DNA from 3 places in the Ramlibacter sp. PS3R-8 genome. Region 1 is predicted to be linked to each of the others. Evidence: predicted binding sites of a transcription regulator. Region 1 holds the regulator's gene; each other region holds the start of a gene.

Region 1 (3,269 bases):
GCTCCACCTCCCACTTGCGCTCCTTGCGCGTCGGCGCGATCGCCTTGGCCAGCAAGGTCTTGCCGTCGATGCTGGCGGACTGCGCGGGAACCGCCCGCGTCGCCACGCCGGCGGGCAGCTTGTAGTCGGCGGGCAGCTCCACGATCAATTCGGCGTGCGGGTTTTGCCACTTCACGGAAACCACGCGGCCCTCGATGAACACCGGCTGGTCGGTGTTGAAGCTGCTCCAGCCGTGATGGGCGCGGGCGGCGAAAGGTGCGGCCAGTGCGGCCACGAGGCAGGTACGGCGTTTCATCGGGCGATCTCCTTCGGGCTCATTTGTACGCTATCCAGCGCCCGCATGCGACCACCCCCAGCCAGAGGAGGGTGGACAAGGCCATCAGAGCGCGCGCGGTGTTGTCGGGGTGGGCCAGCGAGCCGCGTCCGTGGAACCAGGCAGCGTTGCAGCCGGCGGTGAAGAGCAGCAGCATCTTCAGCGTGAACGCGCGGTTGGCCAGCAGGTCGCTCGCCTGCGAAGCGAACATCGCCAGCCCCGAACCCGCCGCGAAGCAAAAGCCCGTGACCGCGGTGCCCAGCGACAGCCGGGCCAGCGGCACCAGCGGCAGCTCGGCGCCGCGGCCGAACACCCGCAGCTCCAGCAACACCAGGTTGCCCAGCAGCAGCGCGATGCCGCAGATGTGGATGATCTCGAGGACCGGGTAGGCCCAGGGGTGCGTTTGGAGCCCGGCAAACATCAGGGCATCAATTCGAGCATGAGCGCAATGCGGGCCTTGACCGGGGACAGGCCCACGGCGGCGGGCAGTCGGTCGTTGGGCGTGGGCAGCACCCTGCCCTGCGCGCAACGGGAGGCGCGCCGCACCGCCACCCCATGCTGCTGTGCCTCGAGCAAACCGGCTTCGAGCGCGTGGTTCACGGTGCCGTTGCCGGTCCCGGCCACCACCAGGCCGGCAACGCCGTCCTTCACCAGCGCATCGACGATCGCGCGCCCGGCCCCCGCATGGTTCACCAGGATCTCCACGCGCGGCCAGGCCGCGGGACGCAGCAAGGCGGGAGCGGCACCCTTGGTGGCCGGACCCGGCCATGGACGCAGCACGCGCAGCCGCCCCTCCTCCACGTACGCCAGCGGGCCGGCGTCGCCGGAGGAAAAGGCGTCGGTGCGATAGCTGTGCACCTTCTGCACGTCGGATGCCCCGTGCACCGCACCGGCGAACACCACGCACACGCCACGCACCTGCGGATCGGCCGCCACCGCAATCGCATCGGCCAGGTTCTGGGGCCCGTCCGGCGCGGCCGACGTGGCCGGCCGCATGGCGCCCGTGAGCACCACCGGCTTGCCGGGCCCGAGCACGCGATGCAGGAAGAACGCCGTCTCCTCCATCGTGTCCGTCCCGTGCGTGACCACCACGCCGGCTACGTCCTCCTGCGCCAGCCAGTGCGCGCAACGGCCGGCGAGCGTCGCCCACACGGCGAAGTCCATGTCCTTGCTGTCGATCTGCGCCACCTCCTCCGCGTGCAGGCGCACGCCGGGGGGCACCGGCACCCCGCGCAGCAACTCGTCGACCCCCAGCTCGCCGGCGCGGTAGCCCACGTTGTCCGCCGCCGATGCGGCACGCCCGGCAATGGTGCCGCCGGTGCCGAGAACGATGATTTCTTCACGCGCCACTTGCATTCCCGTCCAAACTGTTTAAAAATACAGATACTGGATATCAACACAGTAAGCCCTTGCCAGGAGCCGCCATGATGGACACGCCGAAGCTCACCGCGCGCCAGCAACAGATTCTGGACCTGATCCAGAGCGCCATCGCGCGAACCGGCGCACCGCCTACCCGCGCCGAGATTGCCGCGGAGCTGGGATTCAAGTCCGCCAACGCAGCGGAGGAGCACCTCCAGGCCCTGGCCCGCAAGGGCGTGATCGAGCTCGTGAGCGGCACCTCGCGCGGCATCCGCCTGCAGAGCGAAACGCTGCACGCCATCAACAAGGAGCGCAACAAGCAGTTCTCGCTCACGCTGCAAGGCATGGCGCAGCTGGCGCTGCCGCTGGTGGGCCGCGTGGCGGCCGGCTCGCCCATCCTGGCCCAGGAACACGTCGACCAGACCTACTACGTCGAAAGCGGCCTGTTCCAGCGCCGGCCCGATTACCTGCTGAAGGTGCGCGGCATGTCCATGCGCGACGCCGGCATCATGGACGGCGACCTGCTCGCGGTGCAATCCACCCGCGACGCCAAGAACGGCCAGATCATCGTGGCGCGCCTCGGCGACGACGTCACGGTCAAGCGATTCCGCCGCAACAAGCACCTCATCGAGCTGCACGCGGAAAACCCCGACTACCCCACCATCGTGGTGGAGCCCGGCGAGCCCTTCGAGGTCGAGGGCATCGCCGTCGGGCTGATCCGCAACACGATGCTCATGTAACCCCCGCGGCGTCCGCAGGTGGCAGGCGTATGGCGGGGCACCGCCATCACCCTGCGGCCGCCGCATTCCCCAGCAATCCTGCCTGTGCCCACCCCGAAATCCAGGAGCTGTCACATGGCAACCGCACTCTACCCCTTCGCCCACCTGTTCGCCTCGCTGCAGGCGTTCGTCGATTGGCTCGCCGGCGGCGCCGCTCCGTCACCGGCGCGGCCGCCGCGCGAGCCGGTGCGGCCGCAGCAGCAGCCCGCGCGCGTGACGCGGCGGCCCATGGCGGTGCCGCGCGCGCCCAAGCCGCTGCGCGTGGTGCGCGTGATGGAGCCCACCGCCGCCCGCAGCGCCGCGGGCCGCATGGTGATCTCCGGCCGGCTGGCGGACGTCTGCGCGGAGCTGGACCGGCTGGCCGCGCTGGAGGCGCGCGGCCAGTAGGAGCCTGCGCGGCAGGGAGACGGGCTTCGGCGCCCCGCGTGCGTCAGCGCTGCGCGCCCGCCAGGTAGTCGGCCTTGCCGAGGTCCACGCCGTTGTGCCGCAGGATCGCGTACGCGGTGGTCACGTGGAAGAAGAAGTTCGCCAGCACCCAGGTGGTGAGGTAGGCCTGCCCCTTCATCGTGCGGCTGGCCTTGCCCACCGGGAAGGTGAACTCGGTTTCCTCCTTGCCATCCACCGCACTGGCGGGCACCTTCTCCAGGTAGTCCAGCGTCTTCTGGATGCGCGTGCGCAGTTCGCCGAAGGTGGCCTCGTTGTCCTCGAACTTCGGCGCTTCGACGCCGGAAATGCGCGCCATGCCGTTCTTGGCGGCGTCGCAGGCGATCAGCACCTGGCGCGTGAAGGGCAGCATGTCGGGCGCGAGCCGGGCGGTC
Region 2 (3,269 bases), 250 kb from region 1:
GCGCGTCCACCAGGACGATGTCGTCCTCCCGCACCTCGCTCCAGTGCAGCCCGCGCGGGTTGAGCAGGAACCAGTCGGGCTGCTGCGGCAGCGCGACGCTGAAATGGTTGCAGACCCCCTCGCCCAACCCATGGTGCGCGGCGGCGCGCAGCGCCAGCGCGAGGTCGGCTCGCAGGCTGCGCACGGCAGGGTCCAGGAACAGCGATGGGGCGGCAATGTCGGGCATGGTGTCCTCCTCCCGCGCATGGTAGCCCTGGCGCCGGGGCGCGCGTTCGCAGGGATGGGGCCTTGTCCTACCCAGGGACGGGACGCCCGGCTGACATGCAAGTCCTGGCCCAGCCGTAGTCTCTGCCGGACACACAAGGCAACCGTGGCCAAACGCAGCATCAAGGCAGCACCCGAGAAGGTGCCCCGCCCGCCGGAGACAAAGCCCGCATGGGCGGCCGATCGTCATAGCGGCGAGGGTGCGGCGAGCGCCCTGGAAACCCTGCAGAAAATGGAGAAGAGCCGGGTCGCCGGCCAACCCGCGGAGCCGCGGGTCGATCCTTTGCAAGACTGACTGCCTTCAAGCCCGCGCCACGGGCAGGTCCTGCCAGCACGTCGTGTACTGCGGCGTGCGCCGTTGCTGCTTCATCGTCCAGCTTCGCGCGTCCCCGCCGAGCCCCGCACTTGCCACCTGCACGGTGCCGCGGCCATAGCGATCGTTCAGGCGATCCAGTGCCGCCATCAGCCGCCCGCCCGCCTCACGTTGCGCATCCGCCTCCAGCCCGAGCTCGCCCTGCTCCACGCCGGCGTCCTGCAGGTCCAGCAGCATGACGCCGGCCTTGTGGATGCGGTAGCCGGGCTGCCAGATGGACACCAGTGCCCGCAGGGCAGCCTGCGTGATGCTGGCCGTGTCGTCGCTGGGGCGCCGCAGGGGCACCGTGGCGCTGCGCGCGTACTGCCTTTCGGAGCGGCGGAACGGATTGGTGTGGATGAACACCAGCACCTGCCCCGCGCGCCCGTGTTGCAGGCGCAGCTTGAACGCGGCGCGGCCTGCGTATTCGCTCACCGCCTCCTGCAGCGGGCCCAGGGTTCGCACCGGCTCGCCGAACGCGCGCGTGCATGCGACCTCCCGCTTGCGCGGCGGGACGTCCTCGAGACCGATGCAGGACACGCCATGCAGCTCGCGCACCGTGCGCTCCACCACCACGCCGAAACGGCGCCGCAGCGAAACAGCGTCGGCGCGCGCCAGGTCGAGCGCGCTGCGGACGCCGTCGCCTTCGAGCTGGCGGCCGATCCGCGGGCCGATGCCCCACACGTCGCCCACGGCGGTGGCCGCGAGGACGTGGTCGCGCGTGCAGCCGGCCGGCAGCCGGCCCAGGTCGCACACCTGCGCCAGCGCGGCCGGGTAGCTGGCCCCGGGCCGGCGTTCGGCGTCCTTGGCAACGTGGTTGGCCAGCTTGGCGAGCGTCTTGGTCGGCCCGATGCCGATCCCGCAGGGGATGCCGATCCACTGCACGAGCCGTTGCCGCACGCGCGACGCGCGCTCGAGGAGGTCGCCGCGCACCCCGTCCAGGCTGACGAAGCATTCGTCGATGGAGTAGATCTCCTGCGCCGGGCCGAGGCCGGCCGCGATCGCCATCAGGCGGTTGCTCATGTCGCCGTAGAGCGTGAAGTTCGCCGACAACGCCACCACGCGGTCTTCGCCGAGCCTGGCGCGGATCTCGTGGAACGGCGTTCCCATGCGGATGCCGAGCGCCTTGGCCTCGTTGCTGCGGGCGATGGCGCAGCCGTCGTTGTTGGACAGGACCACCACCGGCCTGCCGTTGAGGCTGGGCCGGAAAACGCGCTCGCAGCTCACGTAGAAGTTGTTGCCGTCGAGGAGTGCGTACATGGTCGCACTGTATATGTACACAGCCCGCCGGGGCGTCTGTGCCAGTCCATTCCAACGTGATCTTGCTGCCGTGTCCTACAACGCGCCTGCGCCGAGTCTGACAGCATCCAGCTCATCCAATTTCCTGCGTCGAACGCCCCTCGCGTCTCCTGAAGTTTGCAATTCGCCGAACCTGCCCTGCTGGAGCCCGGTCTCCATGCCCCGCTGGCCGCCCTGCGCGCCGCCACCCGCGACCATCACCTCCGACTCGACCGCCTGATGGACTTGCGTCTGCTCGGCGACGCTGCGCGTTATGCGACGGTGCTGCAGGCGTTCGACGGCTTCCTGTCCGCGTGGGAGTCGACGGTGGCGGCGGGCTTGCCGGCCGCCCGGCAACCCTGGCTGCAAGCCCGGTCGCGCCGGCATTTCGTGGCGCGCGACCTGCAGGTCCTGGGCATCGCGGCGTCGACGCTGCCCGTGCAACTCACTCCCATCGCCACCGGGGCCGCGGCCTGGGGCTCCCTCTACGTCATGGAAGGTTCGGCCCTGGGCGGGCGGGTGATCGCGCGCGCGCTGGCGGCACAGGGCCTGCGGCCCGACACGGGGGCCGCCTACTTCCACGGATGGGGCGAGTCCACCGGCCCCATGTGGCGCGAATTCCGCCAGCTGCTCGAGCAGGAACTGGCGACGCCTGCGGCGGTCTCGCTGGCTTGCGCCGGCGCGTGCGCGACTTTCGACGACTTCTCCGCCCTGCTGGAGGGCGCACTGGCATGAGCGCGCTCCCGCTGCCCGACTTGTCGCAGTGCGCCGACGAGCCGATCCGGCTGCCCGGCGCGATCCAGCCCCACGGACGCATGGCCGTGCTCCACGCGCACGACGGACGCCTGCTCGCCTACAGCGCCAACTGGCCAAGTGCCGCCGCGGCCCGCGATGCGCTGCGCGCCCTGGCGCCGGATGCGGCCCGGCTGCCATCCGGCCACTCGCCCGCGTGGATCGGCACGGTGCCGCTCGACGGGTGCACCTTCGACGTCGGCGCGCACCGCCAGGGCGACACGCTGGTCCTGGAGTACGAGCCTGCCGGCCCGGCCGCCAGCATGGACGCGCCCATCTACTCCGTCGCACGCGACTTGTTGCCGCGCCTGCAGCAGGCGGACTCGGTCGTGCGACTGTGCGAGATCGTCGCGCAGGAAATGAAACGCCTGACCGGCTTCGGCCGTTGCCTGGTCTACCGTTTCGACTCCGACGGTCACGGCGAAGTGCTGGCGGAGCGCGCCGATCCCGGCTACCCGTCGTACGCCGGCCACCGCTTCCCCGCGTCGGACATTCCGCAGCAGGCCCGCGCGCTCTATCGCATCAACCACGTCCGCGTGATCCCGGACGCAAACTACGACCCCGTCCCGCTCGTGCCGGCGAG
Region 3 (3,269 bases), on a different contig from region 1:
GCCGGTGGTCCTGCAAGGGTTGGGGGAGCGTCACGTTGTGCTCCCCCAGTCGCACGCTCAGGCGTTCGATCAGCTGGTGCAGCTTCTCTCCCGGCTTGTTGTCCTCGGGCAGCAGGCTCGTGCTGGCGCCACCCCACGGCACCGTGTCCAGCGTGCGCAGCCGCAAGTGATTGGCCGGTGCGGACAACGAACTTCGTGCCAGTTGCTCCGAAGCCAGCCTGCGCAAGTGCTGCATGTCCTGAGAGGGCTGCGCGGTGCGCAGTTCCAGCTTCTCGGTGCGCGGCAGCACCTTGCCGTCCAGCCGCCGCAGGTCGAGCGTCCATTCCAGTTCGAGCGCCAGCACGCCGAGGTTGCGGGCCTGCAGCCATGCCTGCAAGCGGGTCAGCAGGTGCTGCGCGGCGAACATCAGGTCGGGTGCCGAGGTCGCCAGCGACACCAGCTCCACGTTCTGGTCGAAGGTGGAAGGCAGCGTGATCCAGGCAAAGCGTTCGGGCCGTTGCCCATAGGCGCAGTCCAGCGCCTGCAACAGCTCGGTGCCGAAGCGGCGTCCGATGCCCGCGCGCGGCAATGCACGCAGGTTGCCGAAGGTCGTGCAGCCGATGCGCTCCAGTGTCTGCAAGTGCGTGCGTGCTGCCGTCAATGTGGCAAGCGGAAGATCGTCGGGAAGTGCTTCCGGACACGCCTGCCCTTGCCTGCGCAGGCGCAGCAGCGACAAGGCCACCAGCGCAGTCGGCCCGGAAGCGCGCGACAGCAACTGCACCTGCCCAGGCGACACCAGGCGCTTGAGCAGATCGCGCCTGCCGCCGAACAGCTTTTCGGAAGCGCCCGCCTCCAGCAGGATCGCTTCGTCGACGAACGCGACCCGGGGCGTGAACTGCAAGGCTCGCCACCCCCAGGCCACGCGGTCGTCATCCGGCGAAACTTGGAGTGCGATCCAGTACATGCGATTCGCTCGATGGGAATTCGATCGACAGCGGCAGCTCGCGATGAGACTTGCGCGCGTTCAGCAGCGCCGCCAGCCGTCGCGGCCGGGCGTGCAGTTCCAGCGGCTGCAACAAGGGGGGGCCGCGGCGCTTGAGGATCTGAACCTCCATGCGCTCGATGCCGTCGACCTGCAAGCGCAGGCGCGCCGGCGTGGATTGCTCGCGGCAAATGAGAGGCCGAAAGACGAACAGCAACTTCTCGCCGGCCTGGGCGCACAACTGCAGCCGCCGCAGGTCTTCGCTGCGGGCCTGTGGGAGCCAGGCGAGCACGGCAGAAACGTCGGCGCAGCGCAAGGCCTGCTCCGCGGACCACAGCGTGGAAGACACCTTGTCGGCCTGCACGCAAAGTAACTGCTCGGGGATGATCCCTTGTGCCCGCAGAGAAGGGCCGAAGGGTTGATACGGAGCATTCACCAGCACCGCTGGCCCGGCGCCTTGCGCCATGCAAGATGACAATCCAGGCCCCACGAGTTGCCACACGTGGTGCTGCGCTTCCTGCTGCAGGACTTCGACCAGGTTGCCGACGGGCCAGCCTTTACCGGGAAGCTGCGCATCCAGCAGGTCGTGGCCGGTGGACAATGTCTTTTCCTGCGCCTGCGCAAGCTCCCGCCCGCGCCACACGTGCGGAAATTGCAGGGCTTGGGCGGAGGACGCGGAGGCAGTCATGGCAGCTTGGAATACTGTTTCTTTATACAGTAGTTTCCAGCCGACCGAAAGCGTCCCTTCCCCGTCCACCCACCGGGATCGTCTTTCCGATTAAAACTGCCGGTTTCCCCGCGCCTGGCTGCGCATCACTGGAGTGCTTTCGTTTGTACCGGCTGTTCGAGAAACTGCTTCACCCCTACCCGGAGTCCGAGCCTCCGGAGCTGCCGAAAACCTTCCTCTCCTTCGTCTGGGCCTGCACGGCCGGGCTGCGCGTCTACCTGGTGATGCTGGCGGTGCTGAGCGCCCTGGTGTCGGGGTGGGAAGCCTGGTTGTTCTCCGTGCTCGGCCATGTCGTGGACTGGCTGGCCAACACGCCCGCCTCCGAACTGTGGGAGCGCGAGCGCGAGCGGATGCTCACCTTCGCGGTGATCCTGTTCGCCAGCATTCCGCTGGTGGGCCTGCACACCTTCGTCAAGCACCAGACCCTGGCCATCAACTTCCCGCTGCGGCTGCGCTGGAACTTCCACCGCATGATGCTGGGGCAAAGCCTGGCTTTCTACTCGGACGATTTCGCCGGGCGCATCACCACCAAGGTGATGCAGACAGCGCTGGCCGTGCGCGAGATGCTGTTCACCACCAGCGAGGTGATCATCGGCATCGGGGTGTACTTCATCACATTGGTCGCACTGGCCGGCGCCTTCGACACCCGGCTGATGTTTCCCTTCTTCGGCTGGGGGTTTTTCTACGGCCTGTCCTGCTGGTACTTCGTCCCGCGGCTGGGCCGCATGGGCAAGGCGCAGGCGGATGCACGGGCCATGATGACCGGCCGCATCACCGACGCCTACACCAACATCTCCACGGTCAAGCTGTTCTCGCACACGCACCGCGAAGCGGGCTTCGCGCGCCAGGCGATGTCCGAGTTCATGACCACCGGCTACAAGCAGATGCGGCTGGTCAGCACCTTCGAGATCGTCAACCACACGCTCGTCGTTTGCCTGATCGTCTCGGCCGCCGGCTATGCGGTGTGGCTGTGGGCGCATGGCCAGGTCGGCCCGGGCGCGGTGGCCGCGGTGGTGGCCATGACGCTGCGCGTCAGCGGCATGTCGCACTGGATCATGTGGGAGATGGCGTCGCTGTTCGAGAACATCGGCACCATCCAGGACGGCATCGGCACCCTGACCCGGCCGCGCCAGGTGGTGGACCGGCCGGATGCCAAGCCCCTGGAAGTGTCGCGCGGCGAAGTGCGGTTCGAACACGTGCGATTCGGCTACGGCAAGCCGCAGCCGGTGATCGACGACTTCACCCTGTTGGTGCAACCGGGAGAGAAGGTGGGACTGATCGGCCGCTCGGGCGCCGGCAAGTCCACGCTGGTCAACATCCTGCTGCGCTTCTACGACGTGGAAAGCGGCCGCATCCTGATCGACGGCCAGGACATTGCCGGCGTCACGCAGGACAGCCTGCGCGCCAGCATCGGCATGGTCACGCAGGACACGTCGCTACTGCACCGCTCCGTGCGCGACAACCTCATGTACGGCCGGCCCACCGCCACCGAGGAAGACATGGTGCGCGCAGCCCAACGCGCGCAGGCGCATGGCTTCATCCAGACACTGACGGACCTGCAGGGGCGCATCGGCTACGACG

What was found. The regulator LexA, encoded in region 1, represses DNA repair genes until DNA is damaged. The targets are predictions, from matches to a motif close to ACTGTATNNNNATACAGT.
Region 2: WG902_RS02360 (Y-family DNA polymerase) is a predicted target of LexA. The motif match lies at 1,883-1,900, and genes of this name have one in related genera.
Region 3: imuA (translesion DNA synthesis-associated protein ImuA) is a predicted target of LexA. The motif match lies at 1,663-1,680, and genes of this name have one in related genera.

Annotation. Positions count from the first base shown of each region.
Region 1 is NZ_JBBHGT010000001.1:754,004-757,272, forward strand. It holds gene WG902_RS03540 (DUF6152 family protein) at 1-295, opposite strand, end outside; gene WG902_RS03545 (hypothetical protein) at 315-734, opposite strand; gene WG902_RS03550 (asparaginase) at 734-1,669, opposite strand; gene lexA (transcriptional repressor LexA) at 1,738-2,412, shown strand; gene WG902_RS03560 (hypothetical protein) at 2,527-2,838, shown strand; gene WG902_RS03565 (DUF1993 domain-containing protein) at 2,882-3,269, opposite strand, start outside.
Region 2 is NZ_JBBHGT010000001.1:500,173-503,441, reverse strand. It holds gene WG902_RS02370 (aldolase) at 1-226, opposite strand, end outside; gene WG902_RS02365 (hypothetical protein) at 371-559, shown strand; gene WG902_RS02360 (Y-family DNA polymerase) at 566-1,876, opposite strand; gene WG902_RS02355 (biliverdin-producing heme oxygenase) at 2,033-2,629, shown strand; gene WG902_RS02350 (ATP-binding protein) at 2,626-3,269, shown strand, end outside.
Region 3 is NZ_JBBHGT010000005.1:278,322-281,590, reverse strand. It holds gene WG902_RS18160 (Y-family DNA polymerase) at 1-943, opposite strand, end outside; gene imuA (translesion DNA synthesis-associated protein ImuA) at 909-1,649, opposite strand; gene WG902_RS18150 (ABC transporter ATP-binding protein) at 1,793-3,269, shown strand, end outside.